Regions from separate parts of the Levilactobacillus zymae genome, predicted to be linked through region 2. Evidence: predicted binding sites of a transcription regulator. Region 2 holds the regulator's gene; each other region holds the start of a gene.
What was found. Region 2 encodes Rex, which represses fermentation and respiration genes when NADH is low (regulators of the CRP and FNR family bind a similar motif). Its sites were predicted from a motif close to TTGTGAANTANTTCACAA; they were not measured.

Region 1 (4,215 bases), 830 kb from region 2:
TCAGCGTTCGTGCCGACTAAGGCAATAAAGTGTGGCTTGGTCATCCTCAAAATCCTCTCAATTCTCTCTAATCAATTAGTCGTATAGGTTGGCCACCGCTGCCCCTAAACTAGCAGCAGCGGCGACCAGTAGCGTCAAAGCTAAAATCGCCATGTGGTCACCCCGCTGGTTAACGATCGATGTTGGTCATCTTCAACGGATCAACCCACTTGTCGAAGTCTTCGGCGGAAACCTTACCGGACTTAACGGCGGCTTCCTTTAAGGTCGATCCGGCTTGGTCCGCGGCTTGGGCAATCTTGGCACTGTCGTGATACCCGATGTGGGGCGATAACGCCGTGACGGTCATCAAGGAGTTGTCAACGAGTTCTTCCATCCGCTTAGCGTTAACCGTCATCCCGTGGATCAGCTTGTCGGCAAAGCCCATCATGGTACCGCGTAACAGCTCGGCGGATTCCAGGAAGGCGTCGATTAAGACGGGTTTGTACACGTTCATTTCAAAGTTCCCTTGGGAAGAAGCTACCGTAACGGTCACATCGTTTCCCATCACCCGTGCGGCGGCCATGGTAATGGCTTCGGCTTGAGTCGGGTTAACCTTACCGGGCATGATGGAAGACCCGGGCTCGTTAGCCGGAATGTTCAATTCATCATAAGCGGCCCGGGGACCGGAAGCCAAGAACCGCACATCGTTAGCGATCTTCATCAGATCGGCGGCTAAAGTCTTCATGGCCCCGTGAACCACGTCTAACCCGGAGTGATGGGCTAAGCCGTAGAACTTGTTGGACTTAGCCGTGAACTTTGGCCCGTAAACCTTAGTCATCTTCTGCGCGATCTCTTCGGCAAACCCAGGAGCGGCGTTTAACCCCGTTCCGACGGCCGTCCCTCCCATGGCTAATTCCAGAAGAGTTGGGTCTAAGGACTTCAGGTAGTCCAGGTCGTGTTGGATGGCACTGGCCCAACCGCTGACTTCTTGGCCAAAGGTTAACGGCGTGGCGTCTTGTAAGTGGGTCCGGCCAATCTTAACCACGCGCCAGTATTCCTTTTGCTTAGCGGTTAATTCATCAATTAAGTGTTGTGCGGCCTTTTCCAGTTCCTGGACGGCCACACTGGCCGTGATGTTCATGGCCGTTGGGAAGATATCATTGGAACTTTGCCCGTGGTTGACATCGTCGTTCGGGAGGACTTCAATGTCCGGATTCAGTTGCATTGCCTTATTAGCAACGACTTCGTTAGTGTTCATGTTGGTTTGGGTCCCAGAACCCGTTTGATAAACGCGTAGTGGGAAGTCCTGGCGTAGGTCGTCATCGCTCAGGGCCAACAGGTCGTCGATGGCTTGTTGGATCAGAGCACCCTTTTCTGGGGAAATCTCGCCCAGATCCTGGTTAGATGCCGCAGCGGCCTTCTTAATTTGAAGTAATGCGCGAATCATTGCAATGGGCATAAACTGACCGGTGGGGAAGTTGTTACGACTCCGTTCAGTTTGCGGGCCCCAAAGAGCGGTGCTAGGGATCTTAACGTCACCTAAGGTATCTGCTTCAATGCGATAATCTGCCATGGTAAGTTCCTCCAAATTTTTTTGTGATATTAGTAACTTTTATTTTCAAAACTGGAGGGGACTCTTCGCGGTAAATTGGAAAAATCCCCTGTGACTTTACGAACAAGCCTAGAATAACTGGGGATTATCGCTATAGTCAAACTCTCAAGGGGGTATAAAAAAACGTAATAAGGTGTTGCATAGCTCTTCACAACCCTACTCGTGTATGGATTCACAATTTCACAAACATTTTTAAAAAATCTGGCGCATCTTTTCAAAATAAAAAGAATTATTTGAAAGCCTAGCGCTGCACCGCCCACTCCCTTAGGTGCCCGGTTCAATCCCTTAAACGACCGACAAAAAAAGTCTGGGATGGTTTATCCCAGACTCAATCATTGACTTCAATTCATTAATTAACGGCCATGGCGTCGTCTAAAACCTGCTTCATAGCGGCCGCGGAGTCTAACATCTTGCCCCGTTCTTCCGCCGTTAAGTCGAGTGGCAAGACCCGGGCAACCCCTTGCGCGTTAATCAACGCGGGCGTTCCCAAGTACAGGTCCTTCACCCCATATTCGCCATCCAGGTAAGCCCCCACGGGCAGTACCGTGTCTTCATTTCCTAAGATTGCCCGCGTAATTCGCGCTAAGCACGTCGCCACACCGTAGAACGTGGCGCCCTTCAGGCCGATGATTTGACCACCCTTCTTGCGTGCTCCCGCTTCGGTCGCTTGTAAGTCGGCCAGTGAGAGACCCTTAGACCGTGCCACGTCGAGGAGCTTTTCGTGGCCAACCATGGCGTGAGAATACGCTGCGAATTGGGTATCGCCGTGTTCCCCGATCACGTTCACGTTCAACGTCTGGGGGGCCACCCCGAGTTGCTTCCCTAAAGCTACCCGTAAGCGCACCGTATCCAGTGACGTCCCGGTCCCCAAGACCCGGTTCGTTGGGAAGCCGGATAGCTTTTGCGTAGCGGCCGTTAAGATATCGACGGGATTAGCCGCCACCAGAAAAATGCCATCAAATCCGCTTTCCACCACTGGTGAAACGATGGACTTCAAGATCTTCAAGTTCTTGCTGACCAAGTCTAACCGCGATTCACCGGGCTTCCGGGGAACGCCGGCCGTGATGACGACCAGATCGGCGTCCTTGGCATCGGCGTAGGTCCCAGCGTGGACCCACTTAGGCTGCCCCCAGAGTTGGGTGTCTTCCAAATCAATGGCATCGCCCGCGCTGTGATCCTTGGCAATATCGACAATGACGAGCTCATCCATGACTGGTTGTTGCATCATGAGCAAAGCGTACGATGACCCGACCGAACCATCACCGACTAAGACAACTTTTTGATATTTGGTTTGTTTAAGCAAAATGAAACACCCTTTCAGCGCGTCAATACGCGGTTAATAAGGGGTAGCCTGCGCCACCCAGTGAAGTTTATGTTCGTGTCGTAAAGTCACCCTTATCATAACATGCTTTTTAAAAAATGCAATTTTTTGTGATTATTTTTAAAAATAAAAATAATCATTTTCAAAATTTCACAAGTAGTTTTGGGTCGAAACAAACAGGACCTCACTCCAAACGGATAAAGTCGTAGTGGTGGTTTGCACGACTTAAGACCGTCAAGTGTCTTTTAACCATGATATAAGCCACCCAATTGGATGAGACTATGAACTCGAAGATCCACTCAGGTTTACACCTTATGCCCTATTGCTAGCAGTCTCACAGTTAATATTTTCAACTTCAATCAATGGAAGATTCTGTTTAATTTCCGCTCAATTTAGCCGTGAGGGCGGTCCTGAAGGGGCTCAGTGGTGTCGTTTGGGTTATTCGGGGTTCTTTCCCGGATTACCCAAAGGTCGAGCTTGAAGACCTGGTACTTTCAGGGCTTCAAGTCGTGCCCACCCACAACCCGTTTCCGCCTCTTCAGGACCAACCGGTAAGGCGGATAATTTCCACAATCTGTGCTTAACTCAAAAGTGACCATGATTCCAGGTTCGGGAATCATGGTCACTTTTCATCAACTAAACGCTTTGGGGCCCGCGCTGGCACTTAGATTTCATTTGCGGTCACAATGGCCCTAATTCCGGCCGTGATTCCCCGTACGGCGTCACTTAACGCCATGCTGGGAGTATTCGGCCGCTGGCTGACTTGGGCCGGTAGAAAGGGGATGTGCATGAAGCCCGCACGTAATGTCGGAAACTCGGTGGCTCGTTGATACTGTACTTGATACATCAAATGGTTACAAACGAAGGTTCCCGCCGTGGTCGAGACCTGTGCGGGCAATCCCGCCCGTTGAATGGCGGTCACCATCGCTTTGACCGGTAGTTGAGTAAAGTACGCCGCCGCGCCCGTGGGTTGAATGGGTTGGTCTTGGGGGCGTCGTCCGGCATTATCGGCTATCCGGGCATCATCCAAATTAATGGCTACCCGCTCGGGCGTCAACGCCGCGCGCCCGCCGGCTTGTCCGATGTCGAGGACCACGTCGGGGTGTTCGGCCACGATGGCGGCGTGAACGACCGCCGCACTCTGTGTAAATACCGTGGGCACCTCTAACTTGACGATGGTAGCCGTCCCAATCGTCGCGGGTAACCGCCGCACGGCTTCCCAGGCGGGATTAACGGTCTCCTTACCAAACGGGTCAAACCCCGTCACTAATACTTTCATCAAACCAACTCCTTTGCCCAAGTT
Region 2 (4,215 bases):
CAACAGGGAACGACTTTGTTCAACCACGGATTGTAATAATGGTAAGATATCTTGAATGTTGGCAATCTTCTTGTCGGTAATCAAGATGTATGGGTTGTCCAAGTTAGCTTCCATCTTGTCGTTGTCGGTGACCATGTATTGTGACATGTAGCCACGGTCGAATTGCATTCCTTCAACCACGTCCAAGCTGGTGTCCACCCCACGGGATTCTTCAATGGTGATGACCCCGTCGTTACCAACCTTTTCCATGGCATCCGCAATCAGCGAACCCGTTTCTTTGCTAGCAGAAGAAATAGAAGCGATTTGGGCGATATCGTCCTTGGTCTTCACGTCATGGGACATCTTGTGTAACCCATCAACTGCGGCAGCCGTCGCCTTCTCAATCCCCCGACGGATACCAACTGGGTTAGCACCGGCAGTGACGTTCTTCATTCCTTCGTTCACGATGGCTTGGGTCAGAACCGTTGCGGTCGTGGTCCCATCACCAGCGATGTCGTTGGTCTTGGAAGCAACTTCGGAAACCAGCTTAGCGCCCATGTTTTCAAAGTGGTCTTCTAATTCGATCGACTTCGCAATCGTCACCCCATCGTTCGTGATGGTTGGGTTACCGTAACTTTGTTCCAAAACAACGTTACGTCCCTTAGGTCCTAAGGTGGTCTTCACCGTGTCGGCTAACTTGTCAACACCGGCTAACATTGCGCTACGTGCATCTTCAGAAAACTTCAATTCTTTAGCCATTATTCTAGTTCACCTCATACAAAATTTTTTTAAAAATGAGTTTTTGGATCAATCGTTGGGAAAGAATTAGTCGATAATCGCAACTAAGTCCTTTTCGTGTAAAACAAGGTAAGTCTTGTCTTGGTACTTCACTTCAGTACCGGAATACTTGTCAAACAAAACCTTGTCGCCAACCTTGACGCTTGGCGCAACCTTTTCGCCATTGTCCAACACCCGGCCGTCACCGACTGCAACGACGTTGGCCGTTTGAGGCTTTTCCTGGGCATTACTTGCTAACACAATGCCGCCAACCGTTTCTTCTTGTTCTTGTGGTTGGTCTAAAATGACGCGGTCTCCTAATGGTTTTAACACTTGAATCCCTCCAATAAACTGACTAATTAACTTTAGTTTTAGCACTATTAGCACTTGACTAACATAAGTGCTAATCACAGTTTCTAATATATGATTTTTTGTTTTAAAAATCAAGGAATTTGGCAAACTTTCTTGGTGAGTGCTAATTTGTCCCTATTCTACCTAAACTCCGGCAACGTCCCCACTTATTTCACCCGGAATCTGAGAAACTTAAGGTTTTGCTTACCTTTCCCTAGACCTTCAGTCTAATTCAGCTGGAAAATTCTCGCTTACACTGCGCCATCGCCGAAACGTGCTTACCAGGGGCAACGGGTTCCGCTTAAACCCGATTAGCCAAGTGCGTTGCCATTAACAGGTGCTGGATTTTTGTCCTGAAACTATCGCCATCTGCGGCTGCTGAAACGTGCGACTGACGGGCAGCCGGTTCCGCTTAACCCCGATTAGCCAAGTGCGTTGTCATTAACAGGTGCTGGATTTTTGCCTTAAAATTATCGCCATCTGCGGCCGCTGAAACGTGCTTACCAGGGGCAACGGGTTCCGCTTAACCCCATTTCGGCAATTAGCCAAGCCCAGGCTAATCACCGAAATGACGTTAATGCTCGCCCGCTGACCGCCCCTGGACGCACTCTTATACAAAAAAAGCCGTAATCCTTTCAGACTACGACTCTTGTTTAATCTTTGTGATTGTAATGTTCCAAGAAGTAAATCAAGGTTTGTAATTCGTTGGTCAGATCCACGTTTTGGACCCGCACGCCCTTAGGTACCGTGATGCGTAGCGGCGTGAAGTTCAAGATTCCCTTGATGCCCCCCGCGACCGCTTCGTTTGTGACCTCTTGGGCCACGTCCGATGGGACCGTCAAGATGGCCACTTGGATTTGTTGCTCTTCCAGTTGCGTCCGTAAATCCGTCATCGGATAAATTGGAACCCCGCTTTGGATCGTGTTCGCAATATCCTCGTTAATATCGAACGCCGCACTAATCCGTACGTTGCTATCTTGGTGAAAGTTAAAGTTCAACAACGCGTGACCCATATTTCCGACCCCGATCAACGCCACGTTGGTCAGCCGGTCCTGATTTAAAATCTTGCGGAAGAACTTAATCAGGCTTTCAACGTCGTAGCCGTAACCCCGCTTTCCTAGGGCGCCGAAGTAGGAAAAGTCCCGCCGAATGGTGGCCGAGTCGACCTTTACGGCTTCAGAAAGCTCCGTCGAAGAGACCCGCGTTTTATCGGCATCTAGTAGGATGTTTAAGTAGCGATAATAAATCGGCAATCGTTTCGCCGTCGCGCGTGGAATTTTTTGTTCTGTCAAAGCATGTTACCTCCTAATCAATTATTGCCGGTCATCGCTAAAACCACATCAGTCCCCACGACTTATAGGCTTAACTTATTCGACAATTGTGAAACCTCATTTCCTATAGATTATAGCATATCAGCTAATCTTGTGAAAGAAATTGCAAATAATTATTATCAGCTTTCACAATCTGCATCGGTGAGCAGCGCTTTAAATTATTTCACAAAGTCATCCAAAACGCAATTTTTTATTTACTGAGCCGTTCAGGGGCGACACGATGGGAAAATGCGGGCAATTAACCTGACAATATTTCGGCTTAACTGCACAATATGCTAAAATGTAGAGTATTAATAACCGCAAATTGCGTAAAGGAGGTTGGTTTTGTGATTCTCTTACAAGTCCAACAAGTGACCCGGCGTTTCGGGGCCACCGTCCTCTTCCACGATGTCAATCTCGACGTCGCCGAACACGGACGGGTCGCCTTAGTCGGGCGCAACGGGGCTGGTAAATCCACCCTGATTAAAATGATTGCCGGGGAAACCACCCCCGACGAAGGTCAAATTACCCGTAAACGGGGCCTGACCGTGGGGTATCAAGCCCAAAATGCGGGACTAAATTCCGATAAATCGGTCTGGGACGAAATGCTCACCGTCTTTGCCAAGCAGCGCGCCATGGAACGCAAGATTCACGACCTGGAAGCCCAAATGAGTGATCCCAGCGTGATTGCCGACACCGAACAGTTCGACCAGATCACCAAAACCTACGATCAACTCCAACAGGACTTTAGTGATCAGAACGGCTACGGTTATCAAGCCGAAATTCGCGGCGTGTTGCACGGATTTGAATTTGGCGAGGAATTCTACGATAAACCCATCAGCGAACTCTCCGGGGGCCAACGCACGCAACTGGCCTTGGCCAAACGCCTGCTGGAAAAACCCGATCTCCTCATCCTGGACGAACCCACCAACCACTTAGACGTCGAGACGCTGACCTGGCTAGAAGGTTACCTCCAAGGCTATCCGGGAGCCTTGCTCGTGGTTTCCCATGACCGTTACTTTCTGGACCACGTGGCCACCGAAGTCTACGATATGGCCCGTGGCAGTCTCCATCATTACCCGGGAAATTATTCGCACTTCATCGACGAAAAGGCCCAACGACTCCAACAGGAATGGAAGGAATACGACAAGCAGCAGACCGAAATCTCGAAACTTGAAGACTTTGTCAACCGCAACATTGTCCGTGCTTCCACTACTAAACGGGCCCAAGCGCGGCGCAAACAATTGGAGAAAATGGACCGGCTGGATAAACCCGAAGGGGACGAGAAGGTTGCCCGCTTCACCTTTCGGCCCCACCGTCAAAGCGGCAACGTGGTCCTCGACGTGGTCAACGCCGCGGTCGGGTACGACGGCCAGACCTTGTGCTCGCCCATCAACCTCGACATCAAGAAACACCAGGCCATCGCCATCGTGGGGCCTAACGGGGTGGGCAAATCCACCCTACTCAAAACGATTCTCGGGAAGATTCCGGCACTCAAGGGCCAGATCATCTTCGGTACCGGCGTGGACACCGGTTACTACGACCAGGACCAGGCCAACTTGCACGACAAGAAGACCGTTTTGCACGAGCTTTGGGACGACCACCCCACGACACCCGAGGGCGATATCCGCTCGATCCTGGGTAGCTTCCTGTTTACCGGCGCCGACGTCGACAAGACCGTTCACAGCCTAAGTGGGGGCGAAAAAGCTCGGTTACTTTTGACTAAGCTGGCCCTGCGTCACGACAACTTCTTGATGCTCGACGAACCCACCAACCACTTGGACATCGACAGCCGCGA
Region 3 (4,215 bases), 1.6 Mb from region 2:
TTCTTGACCAAGGCTTCCTTCAGTTCTTCCTTGGTCGTGCCTGGCAGGCCCAAGAAGCGCGCGATTTCGGCGTAGTCTTCGTCGGCGCGGAAGTATTCGTACTTCGGCCACATGGACAACTTAGTCGGTTCCTTAAAGTTGTACCGGATGACGTGTGGTAAGGTAATCGCAATCGCCAACCCGTGGGTCAGACCGAACTCGCCGCCGAGCTTGTGGGCCACTGAGTGGGTGATTCCCAGGAAGGCGTTGGCGAAGGCCATCCCAGCTAAGGTCGAGGCGTTGTGCATTTCGGCTCTGGCGTGAACGTCACCGTTGTAGGAGTCGGTCAGGTTGTTCATGACCAGCTTGATGGCTTGCAGGGACCATGGCCGGGTGTAATCCGACGCCATGTTCGACACGTAAGATTCGATGGCGTGGGTCAACACATCTAAGCCAGAGTAAGCGACCGTCTTCTTCGGGACCGTTTCGATAAACTGCGAGTCCACGATGGCCACGTCCGGCGTCAACGCGTAGTCGGCCAGTGGGTACTTGACGTGGGTCTTAGAATCCGTGATGACGGAGAATGGCGTCACTTCGGACCCGGTCCCAGAAGTCGTTGGAATGGCCACGAATTGGGCCTTGGATGGCTTCTTGAACCGGTAAGTCCGCTTCCGGATGTCCAGGAACTTCTGCTTAGCACCGAAGAAGCTAGCGGATGGGTCTTCGTAGAACAGCCACATGTTCTTAGCGGCATCGATTGGTGACCCCCCACCTAAAGCGATGATGGTGTCGGGCTTAAAGGTCCGCATCTGTGCCACTCCACGGTTAACCGTGTCCGTGGTTGGATCGGGTTCCACGTCGGAGAAAAGGGAGTATTCGATCCCGTCTGGCCGACGCTTCAGTTCGTTTAAGACCGTGTCGACGTAACCCAGTTGAACCATCGATGGGGAGGTTACCAGGAAGACCCGCTTGATGCCGGGCATATCGTCGAGGTACCGTACGGACGTCTTTTCAAAGTAAACCCGAGGTAATTTAATCCATTGCATGTTATTTCGCCGCTTTGCAATTGTTTTAATGTTCAGAAGATCGAAGGACGAGACGTTGTGGGAAACGGAGTTCTTACCCCATGACCCGGTCCCTAGAGTTAAGGAAGGAATCATTTCGTTGTACAGGTTCCCAATCCCCCCGACCGCGGATGGCGTGTTGACCAGCACCCGGCTGGCCTTCATCTTGATGCCGTAGTCCGTGGCTAAGTCGTCGTCTTGGGTGTGGATGGACGCGGTGTGGCCCAACCCACCGAAGTGGAGCAATGCGTCGGCCTTCTTAAAGGCGTCTTCGTGACTCGTGGCTTTGTAGACGGACAGCACGGGTGACAACTTTTCGGCAGATAATGGTTCCTTCGGGCCGATACCGGTAACTTCGGCGGCTAAGACCTTGGTGTTAGCGGGAACCTTGATACCGGCTAGGTCGGCAATCTTGATGGCGGACATCCCCGCGATTGGGCCCTTGACCCCGCCTTCTGGCCGGAACATGGCGTCGGCTAAGGCCTTATGGTCGGCCTTTTTAATGAAGTAAACGCCGCGCGCCTGCATTTCTTTCTTGACGTCGTTGTAGATTTCGGTGTCGATGATGGCGCTGTTTTCGGACGCACAGACCATCCCGTTATCAAACGTCTTGGATAACACGATGTCGTAGACCGCGCGCTTGATGTTGGCGGTCTTTTCGATATAGGCTGGGCCGTTACCAGGTCCCACCCCTAAGGCGGGCTTCCCGGTGGAGTAAGCGGCCTTGACCATGCCGGGACCCCCGGTGGCCAGCACACTGGCAACCTTCGGGTGGTTCATCAACGCGGTCGTGGCTTCCAGACTTGGCTTGTCGATCCATTGAATCACACCTTCAGGCGCACCGGCGGCTACCGCAGCGTCGCGGACAACCTTAGCAGCCATCACGGACGACTTCTGGGCTTGCGGGTGAAAGGCGAAGATGATCGGGTTCCGCGTCTTGACGGCAATCAAGGACTTGAATAGTGCCGTAGACGTCGGGTTGGTGACCGGCGTAACCCCGGCGATGATTCCTAGGGGTTCGGCCACGGTGATTAATTGGCGTTCGTGGTCGTCTTTAATGATGCCGACCGTTTTATCGTTTTTGATGGAGTGCCAAATCTCTTCGGTCGCGAACATGTTCTTCACGGCCTTGTCTTCGACGTTCCCCCGTCCGGTTTCTTCATATGCGGCCTTGGCCAGTTCCATATGGTGGTCCAATCCGGCAATTGCCATTTGGTGCACAATGTGGTCCACTTTTTCTTGGGTGAAGTCGTCCATGGCACACAATGCGGTGTGCGCTTTAGTGACTAACCGGTCGATCATTTGGTCGACGGTCTCAGTGTTGGCGTCTTTCTTGGTTGATTTTACGTTTACGTCTTTTAACATCTCTATGCCTCCATTATGCTTGAAAACATCTTGTTAACTTATTCACGAGTCCTAGTTTACCATCATTCTTTCAAACGTCAACCACTTTGTGCTCAAAATATCACAATTTTCAGTGCAAGCGGTTTAACTCGCGTCAGGACAATGGCCTAAGCCTTTAGGGTTGTAAGCGCATACAACAACAATTAAAATTAACGGCAAAAATTTTAAGAATTTCGTGTGTGAAGTCACTCACATCGTCATCATTTTTCATGTTTTTCCAATTAGCTGGCAATAAATTGAGAACGGAAAAGCCGCAACCCTCCGCCCGATTGTGGTAAATTGAAAGGATAAAGGGGCACTCACTCGACTAGCGTAACCACTACAGGCGACCGCCTAGTCGTGCCTCTGGGAAAGAGGAGTTGGATCAATCATGCAAGCTTGGGCCTTTTGGCGCCAAAATACCCGCCATTTCTGGCAACATTGGGGAAGTTACGTGTCGCTAGTCTTCCTCACCAACATCATTATCAGTTACTGTGCTATCCCCATTTTTAGTTGGCTCACCGCCGCACTACTTCGCTGGCAACGAATTCCCTACGTGTCGTACACCAACTTAGGCAGCATCGTCTTTAAGCATCCACTTGCCATTCTCGGGCTATTACTTATTCTGCTCGCCATCATGGTCCTGGTTTACTGGCAATTTGCCTTCCTCCTTTTGGGGATTCGTAACATTCGCCTTGGCCGACCGCGAACCACCCGCGAGCTCTTACGAACCACCGTTACCAGTCTGACGGGGGCTTCTCCCAGCACCTTCTTGTTCTTCATCGGCTATTTTTTGATCATCATGCCCTTCGGCAGCATCTTGTTTTCCACGCCCCTGTTGAATAAGGCCAAAATTCCCAGCTTCATCACGACATACTTAATGGCCAACCCCATTTGGGCAACGGTTCTAATCTTGTTCTACGTGCTGGCCATCTACCTGGGAATCCGGTTAATCGCCGTGTTACCCCTGATGATGCTCGACCAATACCATAGCCGCGCGGCCATCCGGGAAAGTTGGCGCACCACCCGCTTCGACTTCTGGCGTTACTTCAGCCGGATGGTGGTTACGTTAGCCATGGTCAGCCTAGTCGTGGCCATCGTGTACGCCGCCATTTATCTGGGACAGCTCTACTTCGATACCACCAAGATTGCCCTGGTCGCCGCCACGATCAACCTCTTCTTGATGGAGGTCCTGACCGAGTTTGTGGTGTGCTACGCCACCATCCTGTTCATGTCCATCATCCTCAGTAGTCACGCTGATCACGAACCCACGCCCATGATGCTGCTGAGTTTCCGCGAGCCGGCTCGCACCAAACGCCGGACTCGCGTGCTGATCATTGCCGGGCTGGTCATCATCTCCGCCATGCTAGTCACGTTCAACCTGGTCTACCTTAACGGTTTGGCTATCAGCAAGCCCCTGACGATCGCCCACCGTGGCGTCGACAACGGTAACGGCGTCCAGAACACGATTCCGGCGCTGGTCAAGACCAGCCAAGAACAACCGGATTACGTGGAAATGGACATCCAGCAGACCAAGGACCATCAATTCGTGGTCATGCACGATACCAATCTCAAGGCTTTGGCGAACGTCAACCGGCGTGTTGGTAGCCTAACACTAAGCCAATTAACCAAGATAACGGTTTCCGAAAACGGCTACCAGGCCAAAATTCCTAGCTTCGACGCCTACCTGAAGGCCGCCATCGCCCACCATCAGAAACTATTAGTGGAAATCAAAACCAATTCGGCCACGACGCCGGACGTGGCCCAACGGTTCGTTGACCGCTACGGC
Region 4 (4,215 bases), 250 kb from region 2:
GCGGTTACCCTGATCCACCAGAACCAACACCAGGGCGATTCGGTTGAACTGGAATTCTACGACAACAACGTTCCCGTGACCCGGGGCAAGACCGCGCAGTCCAAGCAATGGTCCGCCGGGGAAATTGTGACGATCAACCAGTTAAAACGAACGGTCACCAAGACCTGGGAATTCGGTCAGTCCCTAGGCAAGCGCAACTTCACCAACATCGTCGGTAGTAGTTACGCCGTCGGCAAGGGCAACACGCTGATTGGCTTCGGCTATGCCGACTGGGGGAAGCGCAGTGAATTCGTCGAGGTCAACCGGAAGACGAACCGGGTGGTCTTCGACGTCGACCGCACCCACTTCGCGCACGGCGATTGGAGTTACCGGGCCGAACGGCTATCGTTGTACCCGGGTGAGTCCAACCTGAAATTAACCACCATCAAACCTTAATTAAGCATCCAAAAGGCCTAGAACGGTTGTGTGCCGTTCTAGGCCTTTTGCGTTAATTATTCAAGTTATGGCCCGCGCCCCAAGACGAAGATTTACGCGGAATGTTCGTTAATTGCTACTGCTACTCTGACTTGGCGTTCCACTGGGTTGGCCACTAGGCCGCTTGCCGCCCATGCCTTTAGGCGCCTTTTTCATCTGCTGCGTCTGTTGGGCCTTGGCCTGTTGTTGGCCCAGCATGTAGCCAGTCCCGCCGCCCCCGAAGAAGAGAATAACCCCCGCTACTAAGAGGGCGAGCCACTTTTTCGGTCGTTGATTTTGAATTGGTTGCATGGTAAACCGCCTTTCTAGAAACTAAATTGTTTTTCAGTCTAACAAAGTTGGCTTAACGTTGCCCTAAAGTTTCGGTAACGGGGCTTGCAATTTAGTCCGGTTCCCCGTATTATAAGAACTATCAAAGCGAGTTTTGATTATAATGTTCGTAATAAGAGGGAGAGACTTTTTATGCGTAATGTCTATTTTAACCACGACGGTAGCGTCGACGATTTGGTATCACTCTTGCTGTTGTTGCAGATGCCCGACGTTCACTTGACCGGAGTCGGGGTCGTTGGCGCGGATTCCTACCTGGAACCGGCCGTTTCCGCCAGTCGGAAGATCATTGATCGTTTCGGCCACGGAACCACGCTTAACGTGGCGGCCTCTAATTCGCGTGGGGTGCACCCGTTCCCCAAGGAATGGCGCATGGATGCCTTTAGCCTCGATGCTTTCCCCATCCTAAACGAAAGTGGCACCGTCAAGACACCCGTGGCTTCCAAACCCGCTCATCTGGATCTGATCGATAAGGTTCAGACCACGACCGGCAAAACCACGTTAGTGATGACCGGTCCCTTGACCGACCTGGCCCGGGCCCTAGAAGTCGACCCGACCATCACCGCTAAGATTGACAAGCTCTACTGGATGGGGGGCACCTTCGACGGTCGCGGCAACGTTGCTGAACCCGAACAAGATGGCACGGTCGAATGGAACGCCTACTGGGACCCACAAGCCGTCAAGACCGTTTGGGACAGTGATATCGCGATTCAAATGGTCGGCTTGGAAAGTACCCGTCAGGTTCCCCTAACGCCCGCTATCCGGCAACACTGGGCCACTTTACGTCAGCACCCCGCCCTCGACTTCATTGGCCAAGGGTATGCATTAGTCCCCCCACTGGAACATTTTGAAACCAACTCGACCTACTTCTTGTGGGACGTGCTCACCACGGTCGCTAGTGACACACCGGCCATCGTGACGACTAAGGAAGTGACCAGCGACGTCTTAACCACGGGGCCCGGTCAAGGCCGGACGTACGAAGTGGCAGACGGTCGCCCGCTCACCCTGGTGACTCAAGTCGACCACGACGGGTTCTTCGCCCGCATCGACGACCTCGCTAAGTTAGCTGATTAACCGCCCATCCCAGCTTGTGAAATAATAAGCGATATGGGTTGCACTTCCCTGACAAGTGGTTTACAATATCTTCGTGAACTTGCTAACAAGCTATCAGAGAATCTATGGAGGTTGATGAGATGAGCCATCGATTAGACGGAAAGGTCGCCATCGTAACGGGCGGCACTTTAGGCATTGGATTAGCAATTGCTAACAAGTTCGTTGAAGAAGGTGCTCGGGTCATGATCACCGGTCGGCACGCCGACGTCGGTGAAGCAGCTGCTAAGCGCATTGGCAACTCAGACGTGATTCAATTTTTCCGCCACGATGCAACTGATGAACAGGGCTGGCTCGACTTGTTTGATACGACGGAAAAGGCCTTTGGCCCCGTCACCACGGTAGTCAACAACGCCGGGATGGCCGTTAATAAGAGTATCGAAAACACCACGACGGCAGAATGGAAGAAGCAACTCGCCGTCAACTTAGACGCCGTCTTCTTCGGTACCCGATTAGGGATTCAACGCATGAAGAACCAGCATCTGGGGGCTTCCATCATTAACATGTCATCCATTGAAGGTCTCATTGGTGACCCGAACTTAGGGGCCTACAACGCTTCTAAGGGGGCCGTCCGGATTATGTCCAAGTCCGCCGCCTTAGACTGTGCCTTAAAGGACTACGACGTGCGGATCAACACCGTCCACCCCGGCTACATCAAGACGCCGTTAGTGGACGATTTGCCGGGTGCCGAAGCGGCGATGTCCGCTCGGACCAAGACGCCGATGGGCCACATCGGTGAACCAAATGACATTGCCTACATCTGTGTCTACTTGGCTTCTAACGAATCCAAGTTCGCCACCGGTGCCGAATTCGTGGTCGACGGTGGTTACACCGCCCAATAAACCCAACCGGTTCCCACTAGTAAAACCGCTTATTTTCAAAAAACCACAAATAACCCTCAGACGTGTGCTTGCGCCTGAGGGTTATTTGTTGGTTCTACTAGTTTTTACTCAACCGGATCTAACACTTTGGCCTTCTTCCGTTCGTTCCGCTTAGCCACCCAAGCCGTCAGCGTGGGCGTCAAGATGGCGGTCACGACCACCGCGGCTGTGATTTGCGCCGTAGCCGTCGCGGCAACCGCCTGGTAACTCGAGTCAACTGCCGCTAAGGCCGCTGGGGTTGCCATATTGGCCCCCGCACAACTCGAGATAGCGGCTCCGGCCACCCCGGAACCCCCGGTCAACCGGTCCGTCCAGATGGTAATGGCCCCGCCGACCAGCGTCACGATGACCCCTAATAGGATACCGGAAGCCCCACTGACGAAGATTTGCTGGAAGTTCATGGTACAGCCCAAGGCAAACCCCACCACAACGATTGAGGCGTTCATCCCATCGTTTAGGATCTTCTTGACCGCCGGGAAGAGGTTCGCTAAGACCATCCCCACTAATAATGGCAAGATGGTGGCCAATAGCGTCACGATGGAGAACGTGGCCAACCCCGACGACGCTAAGGCAATCATGGTGATGTACGGCCCCACACTAAGGATCGTGATTCCCACGGCGGCCTCGTCGATATCATCCCCAAAGTCGTGCACAATTCCCGCATACATGGCGTTATTGGCACCCGACATTGCCCCAATAATGGCTAGTGCGCTTAGACCTAAAAAGTTATTATTTAATAATTTCCCAAGCAACAGTCCTAGCGTCACGGCCACGATAATCTTGGTCAGAATAATGGTTCCGCCCCGCTTCACGGCTGCGGGCGTGGCTTTAAACGAAATCGTGCCCCCAATGACAAACAGGAAGGCCCCCACTAGCGCCCCCGACCCTTGGGCTAACGGCGTGGTAAAGCCACCAATTTTCAGAAATGACGGGAAAAAGGTGTTGATCAACGCCCCAATAAACATTGGAATGATGATATTCCCGCCCGGAATGGAAAAATGCTTCTTCTTTTTTACGGGTGTCGCAACATTTTCAGCCATAATTTTCCCTCCTAGCCGTCCATCACAACGCCACCATCGGCATCCCCAATCTCACCCGTGATAAAGCTTGCCGCATCCGACCCAAAGAACAGGATCATCTGGGCAATTTCCACGGCTTCGGCCGGCCGCCCCAACGGAATGATCCCAATGACCTTCTGGTTCTTCACGGGATCTTCCGATAGCGAAGTGGTCATCGAGGTGTGCGTGAAGGATGGCGCCACCGCATTCGCGTAAATACCGTACTTACCGCCTTCCTTGGCAATTGCCTTGGTAAACCCGTTGAGCCCCGCCTTCGACGACGCGTAAGCCACCGTTCCCAGCAGGCCCCCACCAATCTTACCGGCCACGGAGGACACGTTAACAATCCGCCCGCCACCGTTGGT

Region 1: the regulator Rex is predicted to act here: its motif matches at 1,752-1,769, upstream of RI501_RS00605 (class II fumarate hydratase).
Region 3: the regulator Rex is predicted to act here: its motif matches at 2,439-2,456, upstream of adhE (bifunctional acetaldehyde-CoA/alcohol dehydrogenase).
Region 4: the regulator Rex is predicted to act here: its motif matches at 1,947-1,964, upstream of RI501_RS03275 (NADP-dependent (R)-specific alcohol dehydrogenase).

Annotation. Positions count from the first base shown of each region.
Region 1 is NZ_JAVLAS010000001.1:158,457-162,671, forward strand. Features, by position in the region: gene RI501_RS00600 (NADPH-dependent FMN reductase) at 1-44, opposite strand, end outside; gene RI501_RS00605 (class II fumarate hydratase) at 170-1,552, opposite strand; gene RI501_RS00610 (L-lactate dehydrogenase) at 1,941-2,894, opposite strand; gene pcp (pyroglutamyl-peptidase I) at 3,577-4,191, opposite strand.
Region 2 is NZ_JAVLAS010000001.1:987,183-991,397, reverse strand. Features, by position in the region: gene groL (chaperonin GroEL) at 1-738, opposite strand, end outside; gene groES (co-chaperone GroES) at 805-1,089, opposite strand; gene RI501_RS04450 (redox-sensing transcriptional repressor Rex) at 1,761-2,399, opposite strand; gene RI501_RS04445 (ABC-F family ATP-binding cassette domain-containing protein) at 2,765-4,215, shown strand, end outside.
Region 3 is NZ_JAVLAS010000001.1:2,617,680-2,621,894, forward strand. Features, by position in the region: gene adhE (bifunctional acetaldehyde-CoA/alcohol dehydrogenase) at 1-2,408, opposite strand, end outside; gene RI501_RS12455 (glycerophosphodiester phosphodiesterase) at 2,818-4,215, shown strand, end outside.
Region 4 is NZ_JAVLAS010000001.1:740,870-745,084, reverse strand. Features, by position in the region: gene RI501_RS03290 (aryl-sulfate sulfotransferase) at 1-435, shown strand, start outside; gene RI501_RS03285 (hypothetical protein) at 544-765, opposite strand; gene RI501_RS03280 (nucleoside hydrolase) at 937-1,875, shown strand; gene RI501_RS03275 (NADP-dependent (R)-specific alcohol dehydrogenase) at 1,995-2,753, shown strand; gene RI501_RS03270 (2-keto-3-deoxygluconate permease) at 2,858-3,832, opposite strand; gene RI501_RS03265 (SDR family NAD(P)-dependent oxidoreductase) at 3,844-4,215, opposite strand, start outside.